4 regions of the Halomonas sp. MS1 genome follow, and region 1 is predicted to be linked to each of the others. Evidence: predicted binding sites of a transcription regulator. Region 1 holds the regulator's gene; each other region holds the start of a gene.

The links. The regulator FNR, encoded in region 1, switches genes on or off when oxygen is low (the NO sensors DNR and NnrR bind a similar motif). The targets are predictions, from matches to a motif close to TTGATNTANATCAA.
Region 2: a site for FNR is predicted at 3,932-3,945, ahead of NF683_RS00485 (DUF427 domain-containing protein). Genes of this name have one in related genera too.
Region 3: a site for FNR is predicted at 1,079-1,092, ahead of NF683_RS15455 (copper resistance CopC family protein). Genes of this name have one in related genera too.
Region 4: a site for FNR is predicted at 4,339-4,352, ahead of NF683_RS14220 (OmpW/AlkL family protein). Genes of this name have one in related genera too.

Annotation. Positions count from the first base shown of each region.
Region 1 is NZ_CP098926.1:551,361-558,925, reverse strand. Features, by position in the region: gene NF683_RS02735 (putative nucleotidyltransferase substrate binding domain-containing protein) at 358-2,175, shown strand; gene NF683_RS02730 (3'-5' exonuclease family protein) at 2,181-2,831, shown strand; gene ttcA (tRNA 2-thiocytidine(32) synthetase TtcA) at 2,898-3,863, shown strand; gene fnr (fumarate/nitrate reduction transcriptional regulator Fnr) at 3,850-4,602, opposite strand; gene hemN (oxygen-independent coproporphyrinogen III oxidase) at 4,661-6,088, opposite strand; gene NF683_RS02710 (sulfite exporter TauE/SafE family protein) at 6,217-6,912, opposite strand; gene ccoS (cbb3-type cytochrome oxidase assembly protein CcoS) at 6,909-7,130, opposite strand; gene NF683_RS02700 (heavy metal translocating P-type ATPase) at 7,127-7,565, opposite strand, start outside.
Region 2 is NZ_CP098926.1:108,728-116,292, reverse strand. Features, by position in the region: gene NF683_RS00505 (lysophospholipid acyltransferase family protein) at 1-384, shown strand, start outside; gene NF683_RS00500 (phosphatidate cytidylyltransferase) at 381-1,304, shown strand; gene NF683_RS00495 (hypothetical protein) at 2,118-2,459, shown strand; gene NF683_RS00490 (DUF2235 domain-containing protein) at 2,856-3,905, shown strand; gene NF683_RS00485 (DUF427 domain-containing protein) at 4,052-4,375, shown strand; gene NF683_RS00480 (hypothetical protein) at 4,482-5,012, shown strand; gene NF683_RS00475 (AIPR family protein) at 5,117-6,790, shown strand; gene recD (exodeoxyribonuclease V subunit alpha) at 6,972-7,565, opposite strand, start outside.
Region 3 is NZ_CP098926.1:3,363,344-3,370,908, reverse strand. Features, by position in the region: gene NF683_RS15465 (DUF411 domain-containing protein) at 1-200, opposite strand, end outside; gene NF683_RS21310 (hypothetical protein) at 214-348, opposite strand; gene NF683_RS15460 (hypothetical protein) at 385-936, opposite strand; gene NF683_RS15455 (copper resistance CopC family protein) at 1,294-1,665, shown strand; gene NF683_RS15450 (copper resistance D family protein) at 1,717-2,574, shown strand; gene NF683_RS15445 (hypothetical protein) at 2,724-3,065, opposite strand; gene NF683_RS15440 (ATP-grasp domain-containing protein) at 3,967-5,244, opposite strand; gene NF683_RS15435 (cupredoxin domain-containing protein) at 5,778-6,278, shown strand; gene NF683_RS15430 (response regulator transcription factor) at 6,293-6,958, shown strand; gene NF683_RS15425 (sensor histidine kinase) at 6,945-7,565, shown strand, end outside.
Region 4 is NZ_CP098926.1:3,114,120-3,121,684, forward strand. Features, by position in the region: gene NF683_RS14195 (hypothetical protein) at 1-256, opposite strand, end outside; gene rimK (30S ribosomal protein S6--L-glutamate ligase) at 344-1,252, opposite strand; gene NF683_RS14205 (ATP-dependent zinc protease family protein) at 1,293-1,733, opposite strand; gene NF683_RS14210 (DUF3549 family protein) at 1,803-2,852, opposite strand; gene NF683_RS14215 (YqcC family protein) at 3,138-3,470, shown strand; gene NF683_RS14220 (OmpW/AlkL family protein) at 3,598-4,224, opposite strand; gene putP (sodium/proline symporter PutP) at 4,487-5,977, opposite strand; gene putA (bifunctional proline dehydrogenase/L-glutamate gamma-semialdehyde dehydrogenase PutA) at 6,215-7,565, opposite strand, start outside.

The DNA of each region.
Region 1 (7,565 bases):
TTGTTAATAGTGGGCAATAATTGCAAAAAATAAATCCCAGACTTTGGTATCAATAAGCTTTCAGTACGTATTTTGATGTTTGTTTTTGAAAATAAATACATGTTTTTAAAGTTTTTTTAGCTTTTCTGTCTGAGTGATAGGACGATGGTCTATGGGTCGCTTAAAAGCAATGTTTGCTACTTTTAATAGGTGGTATATTAAGTGGCCAAGTTTGCTAGTTCGTGTCGCTACTTTGGTCGCTAAACAAACGTCTTTGCGACGTTAGCGGTATAGCAAAAGGTATAATAAAGGCGCTGGTTGAAAAGCAATCAAACCTTAAGCCATTGTGTTCTTCATCGCGATTAACTGGGGTCACTCATGATTGACGTTGATCTTTCCCAATTGCCCTTCACATTAATTGATGATGAAGGGCGTGACCACGTTCGTCGTGGTATGGACATCGCCTATTTTGATCGTGATGAAATTATTATCGAGATGGGGCAAGCGGGTGAATCAGTATTTTTGATTCACAAGGGCGAAGTTGCTGAACTGGACCCTACCCTGCCAGCGTCCAGTGCACGGATTGGGCACTACACGGCTGGTGATCTGTTTGGTGCCATTAGTATTCTGAACGGTAAAAGCCGTTATCGCTTCCAGGCTGAGCAAGAATGCTTGTGCTATGTGATGCCGAAGGCGCTATTTATAAAACTATGCCGTCATCATCCTGACTTCGAAAATTTCTTCAAACAGTCGCTATCTCACAAAGCGCGGTTAATGACTGAAAAGCGTGCCGAAGGCGGCGTGACCATGGCCGGCTTTATGTTGGCTAAAGTCAGCGAATGTATGCGTGAACCTCTTATCATGGATGCATCGACAGATATTGCCAGCGCGGTGCGTCAGCTCAACGATAGTCATGCAGATAGCTTGCTAGTCAAAACCCAGGGCGAGTTTGGCATTGTCACTAAAACCGATTTGCTCAATGGTGTCGTGCTGAATAACTATGAACATACAGCGCCCGTTGAGGATGTGGCCCATTTCTCGTTGGTGACCGTTACCCCCCATCAGTACTTATTTGAAGCGCTCGTGCTGATGACGCGGCATAAAGTAACGCGGGTGGTGGTGATGGAGCAGGGCACCCTGAAAGGGGTGGTAGAACTAACGGATGTCCTTAGCTATTTTTCGAGCCGTAGCTATGTCGTTAGTCTGCAGGTGGAGCAGGCAAATAGCTTAGAAGCATTGGCGGCTGCCAGCCAACGCACGCCAGAATTGGTGAATGCGCTTATGGCGCAAGGGGTCAAACTACGTTTTGCCATGGACCTACTGGCCGCGTTGAATGGCCGAATTATCAATAAAGCGTGGTCATTTGTTATTCCTGAGCAGTATCACTCCCAAAGTTGCCTAATGGTGATGGGTAGCGAAGGGCGCGGCGAACAAATTCTTAAAACAGATCAAGATAATGGTTTGATTTTAGCCGATGACAGCCAATGGCCTTCGCTTGCCGAAGACATGAATGCGCTTACCCAAACGCTGATTCAGCTCGGCTACCCACCCTGCCCAGGTAATATCATGGTGTCTAATCCTGAATGGGTTGGCACTGTGTCGCAATGGAAAAACAACATTGCTAAGTGGGTGAGTGCAAGAGATGGCGATAGCCTAATGAAGCTGGCGATTTTGCTGGATGCCCATGGTGTGGCTGGTAATCCGCAATTGCTAGACAGCGTGCGAGCAGAGCTGTTTGAACGCTGCTCACGGGATGAGCTATTGCTGTCCTACTTTGCTCGCGCTGCACTGCGTTTCTCAACACCGCTAACGCTATTTGGCTCCTTAAAAAAGCCCCAGCATGGGATCGATATTAAAAAAGGCGGTATTTTCCCCATTGTTCATGGGGTGCGCACAATGGCCCTCGAGCGACGCATTAATGCTACTTCCACCTTAGATCGCCTGGACGCTTTAGCAGAAGATGGTCGTCTTGATCGCCGTTTTGCGGATGACCTGGGCGAGGCGCTGGCACTGTTTACCGAACTACGTTTAAAACAGCAGCTACAGACAGCGGAAGCGTCGACTCAGCAGCGTAGCAACCGTGTGGTGGTGCAAGAGCTCTCGTCCCTTGAGCGTGATCTGTTGCGTGAGGCGCTGCATATCGTAAAAGATTTTAAACAGCGGCTCTCCCATCGTTATCATTTGGAGTATTCGTGAGCGGAATGCGCTTGTTAGACCGGCATATGTCACTACTCAGTGGCTCGCTGCGTACATTAATGCAGCGCGAAAGCGACCGCCGACGCTGGGCAGACTCTCCCTACGCATGGCTGTTTCAGCCCTACATGGGGGAAGAAATGGTGGCGCTTGCCTGCCAGGCTAGCCCTGGCCAAGCGCCGGTGGTCAGCGTCGCTGCTGTTGTCTTAAGCCCAGGGAGAGTGCAGACCAGCCGAGCCTGGGTGGCTACCCTGGCAGAAGAGCAGAACAGCAACGCCCCCGCGCTGCGGCGACATCATCAGCTGTATGCGACGGACATGGTGCTGGCGCCTAACGCTGAGCATCTTGGGGCGCTAGCTGAATTCATTGGTAATCGGCCGCTAATTGGTTGGCAGTTAGGGCGCTCGGTGGAACACCTAAATCTTTTGTTTAAAGCCGGGTTGGGATTTGGTTTGCCCAATGCCCAGGTCGACGTTGGAAAGCTACACTATCGTCAGCTGCGTCGCTTACATCCACAGTGTGAGGCGAGTGGCCGCCTAACCGAAGCGCTCGCTCGTTGGCAAATCCCCGCTCTTCAATGGATGGGAGTGCTGGGGGATGCAACCGCAAGCGCGCTTTTATATCTGCGTTTGCAGCGCGAGATTGCCCAGCAGGGGTAGTCGTTACTACCCTCATGGGATGAATCCACGGGTTTATCTTGGGTGGACGTGGTGAGTCTTGTTAGAATGCCCGCTGCTTCTTCTACCATCGGCAGTGCCTACACCATGCTACAACCTGACTATTTTGACCCCGCAGCGCCTGATTCTGTTTCTGTTAACAGCCCTGCTGTTAATAGCGCACAGACACCATCCGAGCATCACGCCGCTAAACAAAAGCGTGAATTTAATAAGCTACAAAAGCGCTTACGGCGAGAGGTTGGCAACGCCATCATTGATTATCAAATGATTGGTGAAGGTGACAAGGTGATGGTGTGCCTGTCTGGCGGCAAAGATAGCTATACGATGCTGGAGATACTGCTTAACCTGCAGCGCAACGCGCCGGTTAACTTCTCTCTGGTCGCCGTCAATATGGATCAAAAACAGCCAGGCTTTCCGGAGCATGTGTTGCCCCAGTACCTAGATAAAGTGGGGGTTGAATACCACATTCTAGAGCGTGACACCTACTCGGTGGTGAAAGAGAAAACCCCAGAAGGAAAAACGACCTGCGCGCTCTGCTCACGACTAAGACGTGGCTCGCTCTATGGGTTTGCCGAGGAAATTGGGGCAACGAAGATTGCCCTAGGGCATCATCGTGAAGATATTTTAGAAACGTTATTTCTTAACATGTTCTTTGGTGGCACTTTGAAAGCAATGCCTCCCAAGCTGTTATCTGACGATGGCAAGAATATTGTCATTCGCCCCCTTGCCTACTGCAAAGAGGCTGATATTGCAGAGTTTTCTCGGCTAATGGAATTCCCTATTATTCCCTGCAACTTATGTGGCTCTCAGCCCAATCTCCAGCGTCAAGTTGTCAAAGATATGTTGGCTGAGTGGGATAAAAAACATCCAGGACGTCTAGAAAGCATGTTTAAAGCGGTGACCAATGTAGCGCCTTCCCAGCTAGCAGACCGCGGTTTATTTGACTTTGCTGGCCTTGAAGCCAAACAAGCGGCGTTGATGGAAGGGCGTATTCAGGCGCTTAGCGTGGACTAGCCGACTGTTCTTCCTCTTCAGCTAGCGTGATGAGGCGCCGCATATCTAAAATATTAACCTCGCGCCCTGAAACAGCCACCACCTCTTGCTGTTGAAAGCGGCTAAGAATACGGCTGACCGTCTCTACCGCCAAGCCTAAGTAATTGCCGATGTCGGCGCGGGACATGGAGAGTCTGAAGCTATAAGGCGAGTATCCACGTCGACGAAAACGGTCTGAAAGGGTGACTAAAAAGCTGGCTAGTCGTTGATCGGCCGTCTTACGCGATAGCAAGCGCATCATGCGCCGGTCATCCCGCAATTCTTTGCTCATGCTCCGATAAAGCTGGCCACGTAGTTCGGGCAGTTCTTCGGAAAGCAGGTCCAAGCGATCAAATGGAATTTCACATACCGTTGTGGTTTCCAGTGCAATGACGCTACCGGGGTAGTGCTCTTCATCAATTCCGTCCAATCCCACTAGTTCGCTGGGAAGGTAGAAATTTGTCAGCTGATCATTGCCGTTCCCTTCGCTGGTCACCTGTTTCAGGCTGCCTGAGCGGACGGCATACACACTGGTGAAGTGATCGCCCTGGCGAAACAGGGGCTCGCCTTTTTTGAGCGGTGCGCGGCGGCGAATGATGGCATCAAACTGGCCCATATCCTCAAGCTCTAAGGCAAGCGGCAGGCACAGCGAGCTTAGGCTACAGGTCTGACAGCGCGCCTCTTGCAGCAGTGAGCGTCGTTGGCTGGCGGGTTGTGGCATATCATTCTCCCTTTCTCGTTAGCCATCATAGGCCCAGAGGCAAGACGTCTCAAGAAGCTTATACAATCTTAGAGTAGCGTTTAGTAGGCTGGTCAGCTAGGCGAGCATCAAAGGCCATTGCCAAATGGCGAATCAGCAGCCGTCCAGTGGGGGTGGCGCTAATAACTTGCTGATGGCGAGTGATTAAGCCGTCTTGCTCAGCTGTCTTCAATTGCTCAATTGCGGTGGAAAAATAATCACTAGCATCGATGTGCCAACGCTTTCCAACTGCCGCTAGATCAATGTGCATGTCGCACATTAGCCGTTCAATCACGTCTCTTCGTATTAGGTCGTCCTTATTTAACCTTAATCCTTTGACGGTTGCCAGCTTACCTTGATCTAAGGCTGCTTCATATTGGCCAAGCTGGGTCGGGTTTTGTGCGTAAACGTCGTCAACCCGTGATATAGCGGATACGCCTAAGCCAACTAAATCGCACTGTGCATGGCTAGAGTAGCCCTGAAAATTGCGTTGTAAGGTACCGTTGCGCTGTGCAATCGCTAGGCTATCGTCAGGTCGTGCAAAGTGATCCATGCCAATATGCACATAGCCTGCGTTAGTCAGCATTTCTATGGTGGTGTGCAAAATAGCCAGCTTTTCATCGGCGCTGGGAAGATCCGTTTCGTTAATGCGTCGCTGTGGCGCAAAGCGGGTGGGCATGTGCGCATAATTAAAGACGGACAGCCGTGCCGGGTTGAGCTCGATGACTTGGCTTAGCGTCTCGGCAAAGCTTTTTTCGGTTTGAAATGGCAGCCCATAAATCAAATCAAGATTGAGTGAGCGAAAACCAAGACGGTGTGCTTCTTCCATCAACGTTTCGGTGAGCACCCGGGGTTGTACGCGGTTGATAGCTTTTTGTACCTGCAGGTTTAAATCCTGTACGCCAAGGCTTAGCCGATTAAAGCCGAGCGACTGTAGATGGCGTAACGTAAATACGTCTGCTTCACGAGGATCTATTTCAATAGCGTAATCGCGATCGGCTGAGCTAGATAAACCAAAACGGGCATCTAGGCGGTCAATCAGGTCCCCCATCTGTGCCAAGGTTAGAAATGTGGGCGTACCACCGCCCCAGTGTAACTGTTGCACCGGGCGTGAAGTGTCTAAATGGCGGGCAGTGAGCACCATTTCCCGATCTAGCCGAGAAAGGTAAGGTTCTGCAAGGGCGGTATTCTTCGTTGCGATTTTATTGCAAGCACAGTAGAAGCAAATTTTTCGACAAAAGGGCACATGCACATACAGTGATAGCGGACGGTGGCTCTCGTTACTGCGCGCTAGCGCCTGAGTAAAGTCATCGGCGCTGAACTGATCATGAAACGCGAGAGCTGTTGGGTAGGATGTGTAACGTGGGCCACTTTTGTCATAGCGACGCAGTAGCGCTTCATCCCAGGCATTAGCCCCAGACATTTCCTTGTTGGTAGGTGAGAAGGCAGCAGTGGCATGAACAGGCATGGCGAGCGCTCCGAAGTGAGAAGTAAACAAAAGGAGTGACTGAGCGCCGTCGCTCAGTGTTCTCTCGGCATGCTACGTCGGTGTCACTTGGAATGCGTTGAGCTATATCAAGCTATCGGAGGGTCTGGCTAATGCGCTGTTAGGGAGATAAGCGTCCATAGTTGCCAAAGGGCGAAACTGATAATCGACAGTGCGGCGACGCTGCGAGTGGCAGGGTGGCGAATTAAATGGCTTAACTGCTGTGCTGCAAGTCCTGTTGCCAGCAGGGCAGGGAGTGTACCCAGGCCAAAAGCACCCATTAGAAGCGCGCCATCGAGTGGGTCTGCAATCGCTAAGCTCCAGGCTAGCATGGAGTAAACCAGACCACAGGGCAGCCAGCCCCACAGTGTCCCTAGGGCGAAGGCTTGAGGAAGATGCACGACAGGCATCAGGCGTCTTCCCACTGGCTCTATATAACGCCAAAGGTGCCTTCCCACCGCTTCTACTTTCAGCAGTCCTTTCCACCAGTTGGCGATATAGAGCGCCATTAAGATGAGCATCAATGCGGCGAAAGCCTGCAGTGCAACACGTGCAGACGGAGAAAGTGAGATAAGTGTGCCAAGTGCAGCAACAATGGCACCCGCCACCATATAGCTGAGAATGCGTCCGGCGTTATAGCTAATCAGCAGCCCACCCATGCGGGCAGGGTGTCGCATGCTAGGCGGTACGGCAAAGGTCAGCGCGCTCATAATGCCGCCACACATGCCGATACAGTGGGCGCCGCCCATTAAGCCAAATACAAACGCGGCTAGCAGGGGTGGTAAATCAAGTCCCGTCGGATTCATGCAGGTGGCTCTTGGTTATCTTGAGAAGAAGAGCCGCTTTTTTTACGCGCTGCACGCTGCTCGGGAGTCAGGTCATTCTCATCATCATCGAATAGAATGCGGTGGGCTGGGCCTTCCAAATCGTCAAACTGGTCGTGTTTCACGGCCCAGAAAAACGCCCACACCGCGAGGCCCAGAAGAGTGAGTGAAAGGGGTATCAGTAAGTATAAAATCGTCATGCCGTCACCGGTGTTGATAGGGCAATCTGAGGGGCGGGCGGGGTACGCCAGCGAGTGAGACGTAGCGCGTTACCTACCACAATCAGGGAGCTTAGCGACATGCCAATCGCAGCGAGCCAGGGGGGAATTAACCCCATTGCTGCTAAAGGCAGTGCTGAAAAATTGTAGCAAACTGACCACATCATATTTTGGCGCATAATGCGGCGTGTGGCGCAGGAAATATCAATCGCCTCAAAAATACGCATTAGGCGTGGACTGAGCAATATCGCGTCGGCGCGGGTACGGGCAAGGTCTGTGGCGCCATTCATAGCAATGGCAACGTCAGCGCCAGCTAATACCGGCACATCATTGATACCATCACCAATCATTACGACACGCTCACCGCTGGCTTGTAACTCACGCAATCGCTCCAGCTTGCCCTCAGGCGATTTGCCA
Region 2 (7,565 bases), 440 kb from region 1:
AGCCAGCGGGTGTTCAATGCTGTACTGGTTCCAAGAGGGAACCAAGGTGAGGGGAACCCTCTGGCACCCGTCCAGCAGGCACTTGCGAATGGCGACTCGCTGATCTTTTTTCCGGAAGGTACGCGTAACCTGAGTGAGGCGCCGCTGCTGCCTTTCAAAAGTGGTATTTATCACCTAGCCCATGCCTTCCCTGACCTGGAACTGATACCGGTCTGGATTACCAACCTGAATCGCGCCATGCCCAAAGGGCGTTATCTTCCCTTACCGCTGCTATGTACCTTGCGTTTCGGTGCACCGATCAAGCTTCAGGGTGAAGAAACTAAGGCGGCCTTTCTTGAGCGGCTGCAACTGGCATTGCTCGACATGTCACAGGAGGACGTATGAACCAGACATTATGGCTGTTTGCTGGTATTGGGCTGCTCTTGTTAGTGGCAACTCTGGCGGGCAGGTTACTGGCCTGGCGCAAGGGCAACAATGCGGTGATTGCTAATCTTAATGCCAGAATCAATGCCTGGTGGGTGATGGTATTCGCCATCGGCATCGCCTTCATGTTTGGCCTGTATGGTGTGATTCTGCTGTTTTTTCTGGTGTCGTTTTACGCCCTGAGGGAGTTTCTGACCCTGACCCCAACGCGGGATAGTGATTACCTGGCGTTGGTGGCGGCTTTCTATTTTGCCTTGCCAGTACAGTATCTGCTGATAGCCACACATTGGTACGGCTTATTCAGTATTTTTATCCCCGTCTATCTGTTTCTTTTAATGCCCATTCTGTCCTCACTCGGCGGCGACACCACCCATTTCCTGGAACGCACCGCCAAAGTGCAATGGGGGCTGATGATCGCGGTTTATTGTGTCTCTGCCGTTCCTGCGTTAATGACGCTGAATATAGCGGGCTATGAAGGGCGCAACTTGATGCTTATCGCCTGGCTGATCCTCGTGGTTCAGCTATCGGATGTGTTGCAGTATTGCTGCGGCAAGCTGTTCGGCAAACATAAGGTGGCCCCCAAACTGTCGCCTTCCAAAACCGTGGAAGGGTTGCTGGGCGGGGTATTTCTGGCGACGATGGTGGGCGCTGGCCTGTACTGGATAACTCCTTTCTCACCCTGGCAGGCGGCACTTATTGCACTACTTGTGAATCTGTTGGGCTTCGCCGGTGGTCTGGTGATGTCGGCGATCAAGCGTGATCGAGGCGTCAAGGACTGGGGGCATATGATAGAAGGGCACGGTGGCATGCTCGACCGTATTGACTCTGTCTGCTTCGCCGCGCCGGTGTTTTTTCATGTGGTGCGCTACTGGTGGGCGTGATCGTCCACCCAAAAGCTGCCAGGCCATACCCGAAGGCGATAGGCTAAAGCATGATCCAAAGATGGGATTCAAATCGCGTAACTGCTCTGGATGTTATTTTTTTATATGGTTCTTATGCATCATAGAAAAGTGCCAAGAGACTTCAAACTAATGGAAGTCTTTAACAAAGTGCAGCAGCTTGCGCCTTTGATGCCGAGCATTCTTACCTTTTGCCGCTGTACAAAGTGTTTGTCACCGAGATAGCCCATGTACATTTCGAACATTCTTTGTGGTCTCTTTATTTGGTACGTGTCTATGATCAACTGGTCAATGTCGAATGGACCAGTATCAGTTCACACGGTCTATAGTTTAATCGTAGTTCTCGCGCTCGTTGCGTGCGCAGGCCTGAGCTTCCTTAGCCGGCGCGCATCAGCAACCGTAAACCTTTTGCTGGTGGGCTTGTTGGTCTTCCTGGCTGTAATGCAGTCACTGCACGTTGGCGGCGGCCTTGGTTTAAGTACTTTCGGCGTTTTCATACCACTGGCCCCCGTTATTGGGTTCTCCGCTTTTAATCTATGGCGCAAACGTTACTCCCAGCGTGGGCTGCCTATCGTGGCCAGAGCACTTCTTGTGATCACTCCTGCGGTAGTGGGTATCTACCTATCCGTTCCGATAATCCGGTATGCGCTTGTCATTGCTTAACACATATTTCCAGCTCGATGTCTCCGCCGTCGGTGGAACCGCGCCGAAGCTTAAGGCGTTGAACTCATGAAGCTAGTGATAATAGCCACAATAGTTATGCTGTGGGGGTGTTCTGAGGCTGGTGATAGGGCAATGAAACTAGACCTTATGCCCATCAACGGTCTGGTTGACCTCCAGAGCGAAGTTAGCGGTAATTGGGAGCGAGTCTGCATATTTGGCCCTTACAGCGGTAACTCTATGGCAGCAGAGGTGCTTGGTTTTGAATATGACCTGGAATCGAAAAGCGCCATCCTCATCAGTGATAGCATTTCGATTCTAGTATTTGCAGAGTTAGATCGAATCGTATCTTTTTACGAAATGCCCAGAAGCTATGCAGATTTTTCAGGGCTGAGCGGGCAGTGTTTTCCACGTTCTGACTCGAAATTTAGAATTTATCCAAGTCAGTCAGGTTGGCCAGAAGTAAAAAAGGTATAACCAGTGCCAGCAAGCAAACGCGTTAGTCTCAATCAGTAGCGTAGGGCGGCCCCCTGCTACGCGACAAAACAGTCGAACGTGTAAGCTTCACCCCACGCTCACCCGCATCACCTCCCTCGTCACCGACTCGTTCAACAGCCCGCGTTTGGTTTCGACCAGCGTGAGCCAATCCCAGGCCTTTGATGCTACGAGCCAACACCTCTTAAGCAGCGCCCGCATCGGGGGCGCTGCTTAGAGTTGGCTATCAACAGGTGACGGGATGAATTGTCGACTAACCTTCATTAAATAATGTGGAGGTCGCAGGTACGCGTTGGCCAAGAGCGCATCGTGCATCGTCTGCCCCTCATTAAGCGATTATGAGCACTGTTCAAAGGCGTGCATCATCATGGGGGCACCATGGCAAAGCAAAAATTGATTCTGCTATTCGATGGCACCTGGAACGACCCTGAAGATCAAACCAATGTGTATCGTATTACCCGGCTGCTCCATGATGACGATGACGGTATCAGGCAGCGGTTCTATTATGATCCCGGCGTAGGGACATCCAAATTTCAGCGCTTTTCCGGCGGAGCCTTCGGTTATGGGCTGAGCAAAAACCTACGGGAAGGCTATGACTGGCTGGCAAGGCGTTACAGTGAAGGCGATGAAATCTGGATATTTGGATTCAGCCGCGGTGCCTACACCGCCAGAAGTCTGGTGGGGATGATTCGTAAATGCGGGCTAGTGCATGTCGTCACGCCAGGGCTGCTCGATAAGGCCGAACGTATTTATCGAAACCGCGATTTGCACCCCGATTCTGAGGTATGCACAGAGTTCAAGGAGCGCTTCAGCCGCCAGCCCAGGATTCATTTCATTGGCGTGTGGGATACCGTTGGCGCACTGGGCGTGCCCGGAACCAACCTGTTCAAAAGAAAATACGATTGGCACGATACCGAGCTTTCCAGCATTGTCGATCATGCCTATCAAGCGGCCGCGCTGGACGAACACAGGTCGGCGTATAACGTATCGCTCTGGACGAGCAAGGATGGCAAGCAGAAAGCGGGCAACCGCAACGTCGAGCAGCGCTGGTTTATCGGTGCCCACGCCAATGTAGGCGGCGGCTATGGCACTGACGACACGCTGGCCGACATACCGTTGAGCTGGATGTTAACCAAAGCGCAGCAGGCAGGCCTAAAAGTGGCACCCTTCGATGTTGCTGAGGATGCCTGGAGAATGGCACCGAAAGATTCGTTTGCTGATTTTCTAAAAGGGCTCTACGCCAAGTATGCACGTCTTAGATACAAGGGCGACGGCCGATTTTACCGGCAGTATGCGCAGGGTATGCAGGGGCTTCCTGCGGTGAATATTTCAGTCGATGAGAGTGTATGGAAGCGCTGGGCCGATACCATGTGTGAGTACCGGCCACGTACCCTGACCGATGCCCACCTTTCCCCACCGGAGGAGTAGGCTGGGCGGCGGCGTGGAAGTGATGAGTGATCTAGGTCATGAAGTGACCAATATCGACTAAAAACTAAGTCTGCAAAGTGGGCTAAATATAATTTAACTGCTAGGATCGAAGCATTAGAGCGAACAACGCCGCAGGGAACAACCTAATGCAAAATGCCCCACGCATTGAGCTTCACCCTATTAGCCAACGCGTGCAGGCGCATGTTGATGGCACGCTAATCGCCGATTCCACCAATACGCTTGAACTCCGCGAACGCGGCTACCCACCACGCCACTACTTCCCTCGTGAAGACGTGCGGATGGATTTACTCACCGTGTCAGAAACCACCACCTATTGCCCATTTAAAGGGCACACAGTGTATTTCTCGCAGGGTGATATTCAGGATATCGCTTGGAGCTACGAGCAGCCGATTGAGGGTATGGAAGCTATTGCGGGTAGGGTGGCGTTTTATAAGGAACTGCGTGAATGAAGCCTTTCGACCAAGCGGACTTCACGACAGAGTCAGTATGCTGGTTCAGTAGTGTTACGCAGCCAGTACGATAATCATTATTATTTTCTAAGTGGAGATTTTATAAGTGTCATGGAATACTTTTCTTGAGGAGATGGATCTCGAAACAGTCCCATTTTCCGATAATACTCTGTCTTATCTAGACAGACGAAGTATTGATGTGGGAGAGCCTCAGGTGGGTAGTGTGGATCTTTCCAAAGTTGTTGGAACAACCCACCCCGATTACTGTGGCAAGACGTGGGGACAGTTGAAACCAATTCCTGGGACTTCTGGGGCTGACTTCATGAACAATAGGGATGTCGCATTTCAGGGACTCAAGAGAGCTTTTGGAAATGTTCAGTCTTTAGAGAGAAATCCTGATTACTATTTCAGTTACGAAGAAAAAGACCATTGGTCTTTCTACCAGATCGGAAGTGAATACTACATTTCGTCTGGAAATAATCGCACAGTGATTGGTCGTCTATTTCTACATCTGAATGGACAAGAGGAGGTTGTTCACGGCGTAAGAGTTACGCCAGCTGAGTTTAAAAAAGAGCCAGAGGTAGAACCAGTACACCTTGGTTTTATTTCTCGGTTAATGGCATGGTTAAGAACATAGCCAAAGTCTGTTATCAGACGCACTTACGCTGCGCTCTGGTAAGCCGAAAAGCCAAGTGTTAGCTCTTTAAGTGCGTATGAAAATAAAATTACTAAGGAATGAAAATGGCTCAAAAAACAAATGATCAGATAATTCTTGAGCAAATTATCAAGGAGCGATGTGCAGAATCTGGTGATGAATTGACAGTGTCAGAGTATTTCGAAATATACTCGGCATCAGAAATACTTAAGAATTATGATCTTACCTACGATGACATTTCATACGGGATAGTAGGTGATGGTGGAGACGGCGGTATAGATTCGATCTACACTTTTATAAATGGTGAGTCGTTAAAAGAAGATACACCTGTAAATACCAGCCAGAAAAAAAATCACATTGAACTGGTTATAATTCAGTCGAAAACTTCTGCTTCTTTTAAAGAAGATGCTGTAATGAAATTCAGGGAGTCAGCTCAGGATTTATTTAACCTCGCGAACAATCCAGACGATTATGCTACGCGCTACAATGTTGATCTTATTGATAAAGTTAAGCTTTTTAGGGATTTGTATGCAAAGTTAGCAAAGACATTTCCAAAAATAGAAATAAGATATTTCTATGCAACTCAAGGCGATGATGTACACCAGAATGTCTCAGGTAAGGTGCCAAAACTACAAGAAGATATCTTCAGAATGTTTAGTGGCGCTGAGTTTTCATTTGAATTCATAGGTGCGACTAAACTACTTGAGATGACGAGGAACGTACCATCTACTTCGAGAGTGCTAGAGGTGGCTGAATCACCAATTGGTACAACCGCTGGCAGTTATCTATGCTTAGTGAGTTTGTCTAAATACTACGAGTTCGTATCCGATTCAGGATCATTAGCAAGAAGTATTTTTGAATCAAATGTTAGAGATTATCAAGGCAGTGTTGTAGTCAATACAGGAATACGAAAAACGCTAGAAAATCAAGAGTCAGAAAACTTTTGGTACCTGAATAATGGTGTGACAATTATAACACCTAAAGCAGTAATGGCGGGAAAGCAACTTACAATTGAAGACCCTCAAATTGTTAATGGGCTTCAGACGTCGCATGAAATATACCAATATTTCTCGCAACTCGAAAGTCATGGAGGTGATGAAAGAGCTGTGCTTGTAAGAGTGATATGCGAAGAAGATGAGGAAGCGAGAGACAGAATTATACGAGCAACAAACAGCCAAACATCCATTCCGCCAGCCTCACTAAGAAGCTCTGATGATATTCATAGAAACATTGAAGATTTTCTTAAGTCAAACGGCTACTACTATGATAGAAAAAAGAATTTTTATAAAAACCAAGGAATGCCAGTCTCTAAGATTATTAGTATTTCTTATATGGCGCAAGCAATGATGGCTATCATGCTGTTGAAGCCTGATAGCGCAAGGGCTCGCCCTTCTACGCTGATAAATTCAGACGTCGAATATAAGAGAATATTTAGCTTAGATAAGCCAATTGATATATACCTTAAAACAATTCAAATAATGAAGGCGGTTGAAGCATATCTCAAGCCGGAAAATTGCGAAATTCAGTTAGAACGAAAAACTATTACTAATATAAAATTTTACGTAGCAATGGTGGCGAGTATTAAAATTGCAGGCTGCTCACAAGGGATAGAGAAAAAGCTATCGGAACTGCCGAACGTAGATGTAACTAACGAAATACTTCGTGATTCACTTCAATCGGTACTTGATGAGTTTAATAAATTAGGTGCGACTGACCAAGTTGCGAAGGGTTCGGTTCTTGTTGCTAACCTCCTGGACTAACACGTTGCTAGACGCGTATACATACTACTACGCTCGTTTTTGTGTAGTCGCTTCTTACACAAAACGCTCTCCGTAGTATGTGTCGGTGAGCAAGGCATTATATCAACACTTCCTCAACATCCGCTTCTGGCCGAAGACCGACACCACCAGCACCGTTAATGTCGGTTTTGATGATAACCTTCTACATCCCACTAACCCTCATCACTTCCCTCACCACAGCCTCATTCAGCACTCCGCGTTTGGCTTCCACTAGCGTGAGCCAGTCGCGGGCGCGAGTGATGCCGGTGTAGACTAGTTCGCGGGTCAGAATCGGGTTGATGGTGGGCGGTAGCAGCAGGGCGGTGTGCAGGAACTCCGAGCCTTGGGATTTGTGTACCGTCATCGCGAATACGGTTTCTACCGCGTGCAGGCGGGAGGGCAGCACCCAGCGGATGGGGTTATCGGCATCACTGGTGGCACTTGATGAAGGAAAGGCAACTCTCAACAGCTTTTGTTGCGGATTGCGGGGATCCGGCACCGCCAGGGTGATGCCGATATCACCGTTCATCAGTTTTAGACCGTAGTCGTTTTGGGTGACCAGTACCGGACGGCCTTCATACCAGCCTTTCTCCAACGTGTAATCACTGCCAAACAGCAGCTTTTCGCTGCGTAGGGTTTTGGCGATATGCAGGTTTAAACCTTCTACCCCCCAGGGGCCTTTGCGCAGCGCGCATAGCAGCTGGAAGTGGCTGTAGGCACTTAACACATCGCTTGCCCAGGCGTTATAGGCCGCTGG
Region 3 (7,565 bases), 1.8 Mb from region 1:
TGCTTAATATCACCCAGCTCTACATCGTCAATAATCGTCACTTCTACGCCGAGCTCTTCAAGATGGCGTGCATAAGCGTCACAGCAGCCGCACTGGGGGTTTTTATACAATGTTGCCTCTGGCGGTAACGCCGCCTGGGCGGAGACCGCCCCAAGCAGCATGGAACCAGAGAGTAAAAGCTTGGTGCTCATATGTTGCATTATTTTCAACTCCTTAGCGTGAACGACTGAAGAGGTACTTGGCCAGCGAAGCGATCGCCAAGCCAATTAATAACAGCATGGCCAGGGGCATCAACCAGCCTAGCCACCCCATTGACCCCATAAAAGCAAAACATTCCGCGTTCATCATACCATCACTCCTAAAAAAAGAGGCAATCGCCAAGGCTTATTGCGGGCCATGGTGGCTGGGCATGCTTCCTCTCATCTGTTCACGCTGCTCATCGGTCAGTAAGTCCTGCATCTGATTATGCATGCGCACGTTATCAGCCATCATATCGCCATGAAGGTTGGCCATTTGAGCATGCAGCGCCTTTATTTCCTCTGGTTCAGGGCGTTCAGTCTGCATGGTTTGCATCATGTCGTCGCGCAGGTTCATCAATTCGCCCATCCGCTCAAGCTGGGCCGCGCGGTGTTCTTGGCGCATCTCACGCATGGTACTCATCTGCTGCTCGTCGAGCATACCGCCAATGCCGGACATACTCCCCATGCCTTCCATCATTGGACAAGGCATCATCCCGCTTTGCCCTCCCATCATCATTCCTGGGTACATGCCTTCTTGACTGCCCATCATCATGCCCGAACCCATACCGACTTGGCCGTCCATCATATTGCCCTGACCTTGGGCGCCTTGGCTCATACCTTGAGCGAAGATGGCGCTGCTGGGGACACTGAGGCTTGCAGCCAGACCAATGACAAAGATCATCTTGTGCTTAACCATGATATTTCCTCTTATCATGTTGCTGGTCGAGACATCGCCTTATCCATTAAAAATGGAAGAAGGCGGAGTTAGCTTTCGTTATAAGCCTACAACCTATAGGTGGCCCAAAGGTAAAGGAGAAACCGATCCCAATACCTAAGTGTTGTCACAGATCATTTTTTCCGCCATTTTCAGCCCTGCTTCAGGTTGGCACGCTATAACACCTACACATTTCTTTGAAGATTCATACGACGCCATGCGCCTTGTTCGCCAAACAGGGAAAATGAACGATGTAAGAAGGCTCAACCGAATCAGTTTTAGCGCCTCCGCGATGAAGTAACAATATCCATTCAACCCTGAAAAACATAAGGATACGGTATGCAAAAGAAGAAGAGTTCGCTCCCTATCATTCACGCTTCCTTAGCAACGCTGTTGATGTCGCTAGCAATCCCGGCACTGGCCCATGAAGGCCGCGTAAACACTTTACCGAGGGATGGCGTCACCATTCAGGATTCCCCAGCAGAGATTGGCATCGAGTTTGGTGGCATGATGCGCATCACCCAGTTTGAAGTGACAGGCCCAAACGGCCCCGTTCCTCTTGATGGTCAGCCAGGCAGTGAACAGGTCGAACGCTACGTCGTGAAGCCCGGTGAAATTCTTTCGGCTGGGGACTACCAGGTGCACTGGCGCGGCCTATCGGATGACGGACACATGATGTCCGACGGTTTTAACTTCTCGGTCGAGCCCTGACCCGTGGCTTGGTGGTTCTCCGTAAATAGCCTCGATGTCTGGACCGTCGCGATGATTCTCGTGGCGGCCGGGATTTACCTTAGCGCCCTAGTCGCGACGGGGGCCGTGTTGTTTCGTCTAGCGTTTCCCCGGCTCCCTGATCACGACCGGAGGCGCGTCGCCCGCATGGGTGTCCTTTCTGCCTGGGCGGGGGTCATCCTGATTCTGTTCCAGTGGTCTTTAGAAGCTGGTTACCTTGGAGGCGGCAATATAGCGGCTGCAACCAACCCAATGTTGCTCGGGATCGTGTTCGATGGCGCGTCCGGGGGTCGACTAATACTGGTGGTAGCTGGTTTGCTGCTGGTCCAGGCGATTCAGCTTAATAACTTAGCGTTCTCGAAAACAGCCAACAGCTTGAGCCTAGTAGGCGTTTTATTGGTGATGCTGGCATTCGTGCAGGTGGGGCATACAGTAAACACCCCACGCCTCGTTCTGGCTGTCTTGCTGATCGTTCACCTGATGGCGGCAGCATTCTGGGTAGCCTCGCTGTGGCCGCTGTTCCACTTAGTGGGGCAACATTACAACCACGGCAATACCGCCCGCATTCTGACCCGTTTCGGGCAACTCGCCATGGGCGGAGTTGGCGTGTTGGTACTGGCGGGCGTCACTTTGGCCACGCTGCTAACAGGCGGTCTCACACCCCTGCTCACCACGGCATATGGACAGTTCTTGATCGGCAAAGTATTGATTGTCGCGGTGCTGCTGTTATTTGCTGCCGCGAACAAGTGGCGGCTTGTACCTGCCTTTGAGAGCGGCGATGCAACAGCCCCACGACGTTTGCAGCGCAGTATTGCGCTGGAGGTGGTGCTGGTCGTGGTTATCCTGCTGATCACGGCGGTGCTGACAAGGGTGACATCACCGAATGGGTGACCGTCAGGACAACCACCTTAGGTAGTTAAGAACCTAGCTTAATAGCTATAAGCAACGCTATCCGGAAGGCAAGGCCGATGCCATCCGCGCGCGACAAGAGATGCACACCCGCCACGTGGCCGTGGTGGTTCGTGGCATCTTGATGTGGTTCAGAAATTGTAGCCCAGACCAATCGTATAAGCCCAGATACCGTCCTCCTGAAACGCATCGGTGGCATCGTCGGTATCGCTGAACAGGAACTGATACTCAGCGCGAGCGAGGAAATAGGCCTTGGGCAGAACATAGTATTTCATACCCGTTTCCCGTCCCGCGAAGGCGCTGTCTTTGACGCCGTCTCCATAGATACCACCGAGGCTAGCACCGACGAAGGGCCGCGCACGACCATCAAGGAACTGATGGGTTAGGTAACCACGGGTTGAGCCGTTCCAGAAACCATCTGTGACGCCCGCCTTCGCCTTCGACATCGGCGTAATTGACGCTTTGCCGAACACCGGCAACCATGTTATCCCTCAGATACCAACCAAGATCAACAGTCTCACGCCGAAGTTTCCGCTATTAAAATTCCGATCGTTACTGCCAGTTCCAGAGATCGAAAACTCACGGACACCCCCTTGTGGGCCGTACTCTGAGTTTTGGGCGGATGCTGCCCTAGGCAGAACAGCGAGAAGACAAAAAGCCATTGCTGCAGTGTTGACTCTATTCATGAGGAGACCCTTCCTGACATTATTAGGATTGTATTTCCATAATGCACTATTCGTTATCTAGCGCGGATAGTAACGCGACCGATACCTTGGCGATCAAACGACACGGACCCGCACCATCATGTTCAGGGTCTGACATCACACGATCTGTGCGTTAGCACACACGTATATGATGGAATCTGAAAAACTGGCTACCGGATTGAGGATATGTGCTTCACCACAGCCGATCGACTCACCATCGGCATTATGCTCGGCTACATCGTATCCGGACTGATCATTCTTAGGCATCAGTTCCCGGCTGCCTTGCTAGCAACGGTTCTTTACTGATCATTTATTAGTTCTGGTCGACCGGTCGATTCCACCGCCTCGACTGGGTCAGCGACGCGACATGGTTTCTATATGAAGGCCATCGCTCGGCTAGGTGGCTATCTATATCGCTCCAGAGATACCCCTTTAAGGGCAGCCTTCATTGACGAGGTTTCATCCGCGTAGCTGATAATATTGTAAGTTTCCAGGCTTTAAATCCAAATGCAGGAAAAACTTGCGCGCAATTGAAAGGTTGCTGGGAGCAATTTCCGAATAACTAATCGCGGGCCGAAGTGAGGCGATCGCCTTGCAAGATGAGTTCCACGCCCTATCACGATAATCGCATAAGTTGTGGGACAAACTCTTTAGATCATATTTTTGATAACTAATCTTTCATGAGAAGCACAGGTGCGAATCCCCCACCTGGCGTACGGAAATTGGTCGTCTGTCCTCGATAAAGTCTCGCTGCGGCCATTAACAGTGTGCCGCGATAGGTATACAGTCTAACGTCGACCTTGAGATTTTTACGCTGTCCATCGACCAGAACGAGGCGTTCGGAGGGAGGCACATGGGCCTGGGCAATATAGTCGCTTTCCAAGATTTGGCTGAATGTTTTTTTGGTGAGTTTACTTCCCCGGTACACTCCCTTACTTCCGTGGCCTGCGACAGGTTTGAAGAACCACTGCCGTCGCTGTTGCCAAAGGGTATCAGCATTATCAGCGCTGACCTGTAAGGTACGGGGAATACAAGAGCGAAGTAATTCGGCATTTTGAGCGCTCAACCCCCAAGCCATAAGCGTCGCGGGATCTGATAACACAGCCAAGTTGCGTTTGTCCGCGAACAATGCGTGTGCATGGGGATTTGGGGTTATGACTGCGCCTCCGTCCAACCAGGCAGAGTGTAAGGCGGAGTTTCCGGGTGCTTCGAGCCCAAAATCCACTAAGCGATTGTAAACCATATCTACTCGCTTACCGCCGCTGTATAGCATGCCTGACTCATACCGAAGGTCGCCAGGCGAGAGGATGAGAGCATCAATGCCATGACGCCGTAATAACTGCTGGGCAAGTTTGAATTCAGGATAGAGGTATTGCCCCATAGGCTGATCATCAACGATAGCTATCCTCTCCAGACGTCCATTGCCACGCTGGGCACGCCATTCGCTCTCGAACTGGGCTATCACTTTAGCCTCGAAGTCGGCAGACCCGGCCGCACTTTTAGCATCACCACAACACTGCAGTTGGGCCCGTACCAGGATCGCGTTAAGAAATGCACCTCCGGCATTGGTATTGATTTCGATGAGGCGAGGCCCGTCCTCGCCGAGATGGAAATCATAGCCCATGAAGACACCTACTGGGCCGGGGTTTAACTGTGCACTTTGCGGGGCCCAAGACAGTACTTGTCGCTGATAGTCGGGAAGAGCGGCGGCGTTTTCTATGGCCTGAACAGTGGCCCTCATCTGCTCCAGAACCTGAGATGGGACAAAGACAGCGACATTCGAGAAAAGTTGATGCCAGGTCGAACGGATAAAGGCCTCATCGGCATCGTCGCCCAACTGGTCGATAAGACTTTGGGTGGCTGCTCGTCGGTCTAGAGTGATACAGGTGCAGTGCTGGTTCAGCCTTTCTGCTTCTCTCATCCCTGGGGAGCCACTGGTCTTTTGCAAGAGCTGTCCTCTGGTTTTTTCACGCTGATCTAGATCAAACTGGCCAGCATCGGCTGGTCATTGAGTTCATGAGGGCGATATTTAACGAGCTACACCTTCTGCTGATAGATCAACGTCGATGATGAGCGCTCATGGTGCTTGTACGCTCGCATTAACATCTTGTGGCAAAACTTTCAGGAAATGTAGACACAAGGGTTAATATAGATGAAGTGGAAAGCCGACGTCCGGTCATAGCGATAAAAGTAACTAGCGCTACCATCATCATCAACAAGGGGCAACTATTTTCTACCGACAATGATGCGCAGTGATGACCAAGAGCATCCCTGCTGCCGACATCGGCAACTGAACAAATTTCACTATTAAGCGGAAGATGCTGTATTGAATTAAAAAAGGTCCCGAAATAAGGCCTTGCGCTTGCAAGTTTTCGTGATAGCTACTTATCCGGCAGGTCATATTTTTACTGTAGGTTCAGGCTCGTTTCAGGTTAACACCGTATAAAGAATGGGTGACAATAACCTCTGAGGTAAATGACCATGCGCTACACTCTTTTAACAACGTCTTTGTTTGCCCTTTCATTAAGTCTGATCACGGGCGCGGCGCTGGCTGCACCCGGCCACGGCGGTGGTGGCAATAACCTAACCGAGGCTGACGTTGACCGCACGATCAGCCTTGATGCTGGCGATATGTGGTTCGACCCTGAAACGCTAGAAATGGCGGCGGGTGAAATTGTTAAATTTGAAATCACCAACACCGGCAATTTAGAACATGAGTTTGTGATTGGTAGCAAAGAAGCCCAAGAAGAACATCGTCAAATGATGCTAAACATGGCCAACGGCGGAGGCCACGATATGTCGAATATGTCACACGGCGGCGGTCACGATATGGCCAGCATGGACATGGCAGGTGTCACCATTGCGCCTGGTGAAACCGGGACTTTATTATGGAGTGTCCCTGACAATGTTAACGAGCTAGAGTATGCCTGTAACATTCCTGGTCATTATGAATCCGGCATGTACGGTAATTTTTCTCTCTAATCTGACGCAGACCCATGAAACTGTTGCTACTCGAAGATGATGATTTGTTAGCAGAAAGCTTGGCAGAGAGTCTCAAGGACAACGGTTACCTGGTTGATTTGGCCGCTTCATTGAAAGCGGCCAAGTCGCTGATGGCAACCGAGGATTATGAGCTGGCTATTTTAGATGTCGGTTTGCCCGATGGGTCGGGGTTAGATCTTCTCGCTCATTGGCGCAAGCAGAAGCGCAGTACGCCTATTTTGATTTTGACGGCGCGCGATACCTGGGAAGATAAAGTTATCGGACTTGAAACCGGAGCCGATGACTATCTCACCAAGCCTTTCCACGAAGCCGAACTTATGGCTCGCCTGAAGGCCTTGTTGCGTAGGCAGTCTGGTCAGTTATCTCATGTGATTACGCTTAACGGTGTCTCGTTGGATGAGGCGGGTCAACGCGTGTGCTTAGAAGGAGAAACGTGGCGTTCGCTAACAGCAACGGAGTTTCGATTACTGCGCTACTTAATGCTTCATCCAGACCGTATTCACTCGAAAGATCAGCTACTAGAGCAGCTCTACGCCTTGGATCAGGACGCTGCCGCACCTAACTTGGTGGAAGTCTACATCGCTCGTCTGCGCCGTTATCTCGGTAAATCAGTCATTCAAACGCGACGTGGTCAGGGGTATTTCTTTGCTTCACATTGATAGACGCAGTTTACGCATTCGGCTACTCGCATGGTTAGGCGGCGTCGCGCTACTGGTGGTGGTCACCACGTGGCTATTGCACGGGATCTTTTTACAGAGCCTGGCAAGGGATTTTTTAGGTGAACGCTTACAACGTGAAGCAAACCACGCGGTCGCGCAGCTAGAGCAAGACCAAACGACTGTACCGACTGCGCTCGACTCGGTTAGCCAAGGCTATCAAGTCTTTCATCATCTCTACGTACTCCGTTTCAATGGCTCGGTCAGCGCTTCTGACCCGCAATGGCAGCAACAGCTGGCTCCGTTGCTAGATGAGAGCGGCGATGCCCTAATAGATGTGAATCGCGGAACACAGCACATGCTCGTCTATCGCCGCCATTTTGAGTGGCAGGGCACGCAGGGTGTGCTATTGGTGGGCGAGGATTTTTCCCAAGTAGAAGCAGGGCTTGCAGCTTTGCACTGGTGGGTTGGTGGGATCGCCGCCGTGCTTTTAGGGATGCTCATCATACTCAACATGCTAGCGGTTAACCGTGGACTCATACCACTCTGGCAACTGCGCCAACAACTTGAAGCATTGCGATCAGGCAAACGTGATCGCTTGTCATTAGTA
Region 4 (7,565 bases), 2.1 Mb from region 1:
CAAAGCTTTTTAAACGGCTCCATAGCCATAAAAAGTCGTCACGCTCAACGTCAGCATCTCGAGGCAGCATTTTTAAGTGCGCACGGGCCAGTTCCTGAAGTTTACGCATCTGGTTTAACCGCTCGGTATAGTGCGGTTTCAGTGCATCACGCAGCGTGGGTCTCAGGCGTTCGATATTATCCTGGAAATAATCAATGCTATCGGCCAGCGCTTCCAGCACGCTGTCCATCGCCACTTGGCGATTGTCGAGAAACATGAGCGTCTACCTCCTTCGGTGACGCAGATTGTGGGGGTGGCAGCGCTAATTTGCCACCCCTAATGCGGATTATTTTTGCATTAAGCCTTAGCCTTTAGGCTTGGGTGGCGCTTTACGCACTGGCATGGCATTTTTTTCGATGTGTTCGATGATCATGCTGGCGATATCTTTGCCTGTTGCATTCTCAATACCTTGTAATCCAGGTGATGAGTTGACCTCCATAATCACCGGTCCATGGTTAGAGCGCAGTAAGTCGACACCTGCAACGCGCAGTCCCATGGCTTTTGCCGCTCGAATGGCCGTTGAGCGCTCTTCGGGGGTAATGCGGATGACGCTGGCGGTGCCCCCACGATGCAGGTTTGAACGGAACTCACCTTCGGCTGCCTGACGCTTCATCGACGCAACCACTTTATCGCCAATCACCAGACAGCGAATATCGGCACCGCGCGCCTCTTTAATGTACTCCTGCACCATGATGTTGGTTTTCATGCCCATAAACGCTTGAATAACCGACTCAGCTGCTTGGTTGGTTTCAGCAAGTACAACGCCGATACCTTGTGTACCTTCCAGCAGCTTGATGACCAGCGGAGCACCCTTGACCATGGTAATAAGGTCGGGAATGTCATCAGGAGAGTGGGCGAAACCCGTGATGGGTAAGCCCAGCCCCTTCCTAGAGAGAAGCTGTAGCGAGCGCAGCTTATCCCGTGAACGAGTGATGGCTACTGAATCATTTATAACGTAGGTGCCCATCATTTCAAATTGACGCAGTACGGCGCAGCCATAAAAGGTAACCGATGCCCCTATGCGAGGAATGACGGCATCGAAGGGCTCGATTTCAGCGCCTTTATAATGAATCGACGGATGGTGGGAGGCGATGCTCATATAGCAGCGCAGCGTGTCGACCACGCGAGCGGTGTGTCCACGCTGCTCGGCGGCCTCAATAAGGCGGCGAGTAGAATATAGATTGCGATTGCGCGAAAGCAGGGCAATATGCATGCAGGGCTCCGGGGCCAAAAAATATGGCTAATAAGTTAGTTTAAGGCTCGCCGTGCAAAAATGCAGCCCCAGGGGCTATAAGCAAGCGTCGCATAGCGCGGCGCCCAAGCAGCATGGGATGGCGCATATTGCTACGGTCAGTCAGGGTTAGTTCAACCGGAAAATTTAGTTCACCCAATTGCATCGGGGTGCGAATCACATAACGCCACTCGCTGTGCCCATTAGAGCTGGTAACGCGCCGCCGGTCGTGCAAGTGGAGCTGGTAGCGGTGGGCAGGCGTTTGCGGGCCACCGCTATGGGTAATAAAACTTACCCACAGCTGCCCATCCTCATCTTCATGAGTGTCAATCTCTTCGGCATGCAAAGCAGAGGTGCGCGCGCCAGTATCGGCTTTGCAGCAAAGGTGAAGCCCTAATTCAGGTAACGTCACCATTTCACGGCGGCCGATGACTGCTTTGGCCTGATAGGGTAATTCCTTCACGGCATACTCCTGGCAAATGAAGGTTTGTCATCAAGAAATGAGTCGATCTAGCGTCTCATAAATAAATAGCTAGCTTCTAGCTTGGTTAATCAACGCACTTAGCCTTAGCTGAATCGCGGAGTCAGGTGGCGCGTCGCGTAGTGTCAGCATAACCAAAAGGCGAAGTTTGGGTACCAGTGCAAGGTCACGTACGACTGCATTAAAATTAGTGCGTTTGTCTTCTGCTAAACGCTGCAAAAGCAACGGTAAACGTTCAGCGTCTTCTAACAGTAGCCACCCGCGGCCAGCAATGGCTGCGATAATGTCTGGGCCGCAAGCAACAGGGTCATTTAACAGGCTTGAGTACCATTTGCCGACACTAACTGACGGAGTACAGCCCACGGCGCGAACGCAGGCGCACAGGGTTTCTACGTCACCATCAATGGCTGCCTGCTCTCCACGCGCCCGTAATGCACTGACCAGCGGCTCTGCAAGAGGCCTATGCTCCAGGCAATAGCACAGCGAGTGAGCGACACTAGTGGGCAACTGGGGAAGGCGCAGCGCTAGCGCTTCTGATGTGGATAAGTCGAGGCGTACCACATAATCAGCGATGCCTTGTAACCCCAGTGCTTGCCAGTCAATAGTCTGCTGGCCGCTAAGATAGGCCTCGACAGGCTCTAAGTGTTGGCTAGCGGCAAGCTCTAATGCATAACTGGCCTGAGCATTAAGCATTGCTTGAAAAGTAATATCAGGCGAAAAAGCGAGCGGATTATCCTTCATTAGATGATCCACGTCAGTAGTTTCTGCCTGGCCTAGCTTATTTTCTAGCTGCGCAGCATTTCGCCCAAGGGTTTCGAGCAAGCGATTAATAAAACCGTCTCGTTGGGCAGGGGAGAGCTTGCCCTGTTCGTCTAGCGGCAGCGCCAAAAACCAGATGGCTGGCTCAGGCATGTCACCCATACGAAATACTACGCCAAGGCGTGCCTGCTGCTGCCAGGGTTCCGGCCAGGCTATCTCGCCGTTTTCAAATGCTCGCAGCGTTTCTCGTGGGCAGTCTGTTACTCGTCGTCCCATATGGTAAAGGGAAACGTCTGCGCCGCTACGGGTAAAAAACTCATCAAGTGTCTGGATTGGTTGCATGACATCCTTCCGCATTTCAAGCCTGCACTCTACCTTGCTGATGTGTCACTGTCAGCCGCAAACGCTGATTAATCCGTGCTTTATTATCAAAATGGTTAAAAATTGCACAACATGGTGTAACCCGCATGAGAGTAACAGTAGCGACATCTTTCCATAGTTTATCCACAGCCTCTTGCAGGTTTTCTGTGAATCTGTGAATAAGACACAAACTCTGTCAGACGGTTGGCAACTTACCCACAGTGCTGGGATAATAAAGCTTTACTGATTCAAATGGAAAAGGTGCTTATGAGCGTCCATCAACAGCTTCAAACCGCGCTTCTTGAGCTTGAAGCCACTATGAAGGCCGCTAACTTATGGCGTATGCCAACGCCTGATATTTCAGCATTTAATAGTCAGCAACCCTTCTGTATCGACACGATGTCGCTGCCTCAGTGGATTCGATTTGTTTTTATCGCTCGATTAAATGCACTGATTGATGCCCAGGCCGCTATGCCTGCCAAGTGCGATGTAGCGCCGGCAGTGGCTGCATATCTAATGCAGGAAAAAGTTCGTGCCAGTGACCAGCTACTGGTTGTTCGAGCCGTTGAAAAGATAGATCAGCTAGTTACCGAAAACTAGGTCGCACTAATACGAGAAGCTGAAGCCTAGTTTTATGAGGGTATCGGCAAAGACAATGCCCAGCGCCGCAAGCAGCGGGACTGGGCATTTTTCATGCGATTATGCGGCTAGCACAGCCTTAGCGGTGTTAGAAGCGATAGCTTAAGCCTGCCATAACCACTAAGGGATCAATCTCTACCGTGCCTGCAGCGGCACCGTTAACGGTCGCGTCAGTATCGATGTCGATATACCACGCTGCTGCGTTAAGTGCCCAGTTTTCATCGATAAGCAAATCGATACCCACTTGAGCAGCGGCACCCCAGGAGTCGTCCAGCTCCAGTTCGCCTATGGCTAGCTCTTCATCAGAGAAAAAGGTGTAGTTAATACCTGCGCCGACATAAGGCTGTACGCGCGCATCAGTGCCACCTAGCGGGTAGTACTGGAGCGTTAGAGTTGGTGGAAGGTGCTTGGTAGAGGCAAGATTATCACCGTTCAGGGCGATATCGTGCTCAAACGGCAGGGCTGCCAGTAATTCGATGCCCATTTTGTCGTGGAAGCGGTAGCCCAGGGTAAATGCGAAATCGGTTTTATCCTGAACATCAACCGCGAACGCGCCTCCGGCTAATGAACCGTTGTCGCTTTTTGGCTCCACTTTGGCAACACCCACGCGAGTAAAGAAATCGCCAGCGCCGTAAGCTAAAACTTGGCCGCTTGCCATCAATGTGGCTGCTGCAAGTCCAGTGGTGAGCAGTGTTGAAAGAGAGTTATGGCGCATAGCATTGCTCCTGACCATTAATGTGAGTCTTTGCAGTGAGTGGTTAACATGAACCGTTGTTCGACATGATCGCGAACCATGCAAAGAGTGTATCGGGTAGAGGAGGGCAGGTTATTGACCTGGGGCAAAGAGTGGAGCTCCGCCGCTAAATAATGGGCTTTTAAAAGAGGCTGTCAGAAGTGAAAGAGGCCTTCCCGTGGCATGGGAAGGCCTCAATAATCAGCTAATTTTTAATTAAGCTGAGTGTGTCATTGACGCTCGTCTAGCGATCAATATGCTGATATTCACCCGCATCGGCAGTTATGCTACTAACCACCAAGATGGCAATAAAGGCAGCGATGAAGCCGGGGATGATCTCGTACACGCCGGGGCCACCCATAAATTCTCCGTTCCAGCCTAATGCAATCCAAATCATGACGGTAGCAGCACCCACTACCATGCCTGCAATGGCGCCAGCTCCGTTCGTGCGAGACCACATTAGCGACAGAATGATCAGCGGGCCAAATGCTGCGCCAAAGCCAGCCCAGGCATTACTTACGAGCCCAAGAACTTGCGAGTCCGGATTTGATGCAATCACAGCGGCCACCAGACCAACCAGTACGACACAGATTCGACCGACCTTTACGCACTCTTTATCGGTTGCTTCCTTTCTTAGGAACAGGCGATAGAAGTCTTCGGTCAATGAAGACGACGATACTAACAATTGGCTGGAAATGGTGCTCATAATCGCAGCAAGCAGTGCCGCATAGAGGAAGCCGGTGACCAGCGGGTGGAATAGCAGGTTCGCCAGAATGATGAAGATCGTTTCTGGATCCTCGATATCCATGCCGTTGCGGACTGCATAAGCCCGGCCAAACAGACCTAGAGAGACCGCGCCAATCAGGGAAATAAGCATCCAGCTCATGCCGATATTACGGGCAGTAGGCACATCTTTCAGCGTCCGAATGGCCATAAAGCGCACAATGATGTGTGGTTGACCGAAGTACCCCAGTCCCCAGGTAACCGCAGAGAGCCAGCCAATAAAGGTCAGCCCTGACGTCCAGGATAGCAGGGTGGGGTCGACTTCATTTAGCGTCTGTGATGCTTGGGAGAACCCGCCGCCGCCTTCGCCAAATAGCACCACTGCAGGCATGATTACTAGCGCCAGCATCATGATGCAGCCTTGCACGAAGTCGGTCATACTCACGGCCAGGAAGCCGCCAACAACGGTGTAGACAAGTACCACGCCAAGTGTAATGAGGATGCCTATAGCGTAGTCGCTCATGCCGCCGATGTTAAAAATACCGGCAAACGCGCTTTCAAACAGTTTGCCCCCAGCGACTAGACCTGATGCCGTGTAAACCGCGAAAAAGATGACGATAACGATAGCAGACACCGTGCGCAGTGAAAGCGCACGTGTCGGAAATCGGTTTGCCAAAAAGGCTGGAATGGTAATCGCATTACCGTAGTGAACCGTCTGTTCACGCAGTCGGGGGGCGACCAGGGTCCAGTTGAAGAACGCACCCACCAGAAGGCCAATGCCGATCCAGGCGGATCCCAAGCCGGAAACAAACATTGCGCCGGGCAACCCCAGCAGCAACCAGCCGCTCATGTCCGAAGCGCCAGCCGATAGAGCTGCTACTTGTGGACTGAGGCCACGTCCCCCCAGCATGTAATCTTCTGATGAAGATGTCGCTTTGCGCATGGCATAAATGCCGATGGCGATCATGAGCGCAAAGTAGGCAAAAAGACTAATCCAAACACCGATAGCCATGAAAGTTCTCCAATTTGTCAGGACGGAGCTAGCTCCGACAGGTTAGCGCGCTTGCCGTGCAGAACCGCTAGTAGCACGCATGTTTAACTCCGCTTCTTATTCGTGTAGCAAGGCGCTACCGCTTGGTCCTCGATATTCCTTGCTAGGGAAGCGCCTGTACTGGCCACTTCCCGGCAACACGAGGTTATTGTCGTCTAAGTTTAGTTGAGAAGCATGGCGCCGACAAAGCCAGCGGGCCTATTCAGCCGTTGCCAGCAAGCTGGCGTTGCCACCCGCTGCGGTCGTATCGATGCACAGATGACGTTCCACCACGTAGCGATCTGGTGAAATGGTCTGAGTCTCGAGCGGCACGATGGCACCGTCGCGCTTAGCGAGTGCTATCCGCAGTTCATGCGTCCAATCACTTTTGCCAGCCGCGGCGACGGCGGCAATCCCTTGGACCTCGCTTAGTGTATCTGCTGTGATGCTACCGTCGAGCCCAATCACGGGGGCGCCTGCGTCGACCAGCGGCTGGACGGCTTGAGCTGCGCCTGGTGCAATCACTACTGCCGTACAGCCCGCGCCAAGCGCCTGTACTGCTTGGGCAGCGGCGATATCCAGCGTTGGTCCAAGGCACAGAACAGCGCCTTTTGGATACATCGCCAAGCGGTTGCTTTCCCCTGTGGGTCCTGGAAGCGTCTGCGGTGTCATGTCGAGGGCCGCTGTCTCGTTAAGGGCCTTGCGGATCACGCCGCCTTTACCGGAGAGTGCCTTGCGGAGTACCTCGATCCGATTAGGTCGTACCGCCCAGTTCCGCGCATCCAGCCCATCTAAGGCCGATTGGAGGTCGCTGAGTGAGAGGGTCTTGCCCTCCGGAGCCTCGTGGCGCTCGGCGGTGGCAGTGCGGCGGAAGCGCGTGACATAGAGCGGGCCGCCAGCCTTGGGCCCGGTGCCCGAAAGGCCTTCGCCCCCAAATGGTTGGGAGCCGACAATGGCGCCGATTTGGTTGCGGTTAACATAAACGTTGCCGACATGGATGCGCTCGACGATTTGCTGCACACGATCATCGATGCGGGTATGTAGGCCAAAGGTCAATCCGTAGCCTTTGCCATTGATGTCGTCGACCACGTTGTCGATGTCTCGCGCCTTGAAAGTAGCTACGTGTAGAACTGGGCCGAATATCTCGCGTTCGAGATCCGCAATGCCCCCCACCTCAATGACCGCGGGGGTGACGAAGGTGCCAGTTTCCGGTGCGGACAGTTTCTTCAACACCTTACCTGTCTTCTCGTGCGCTGCTACGTAGTCGCTTATCTCGGCTTGGGCATCGGCGTCGATCACTGGTGATACGTCGGTGTCAGTATTCCAAGGATCGCCGATGGTGAGCGAGTCCATGGCGCCATAAAGCATGTTGAGTAACCGGTCGCGCGCCTCTTCCTGCACATACAGCATGCGTAGCGCTGAACAACGCTGCCCAGCCGATTGGAAGGAGGAGATTAAGATATCGCGGACTGCCTGCTCGGTCAGCGCCGTAGAGTCCACAATCATCGAGTTGAGGCCGCCGGTTTCGGCAACCAGTATCGCATCGGGCCCTGCATTCTGCGCCAGGGCT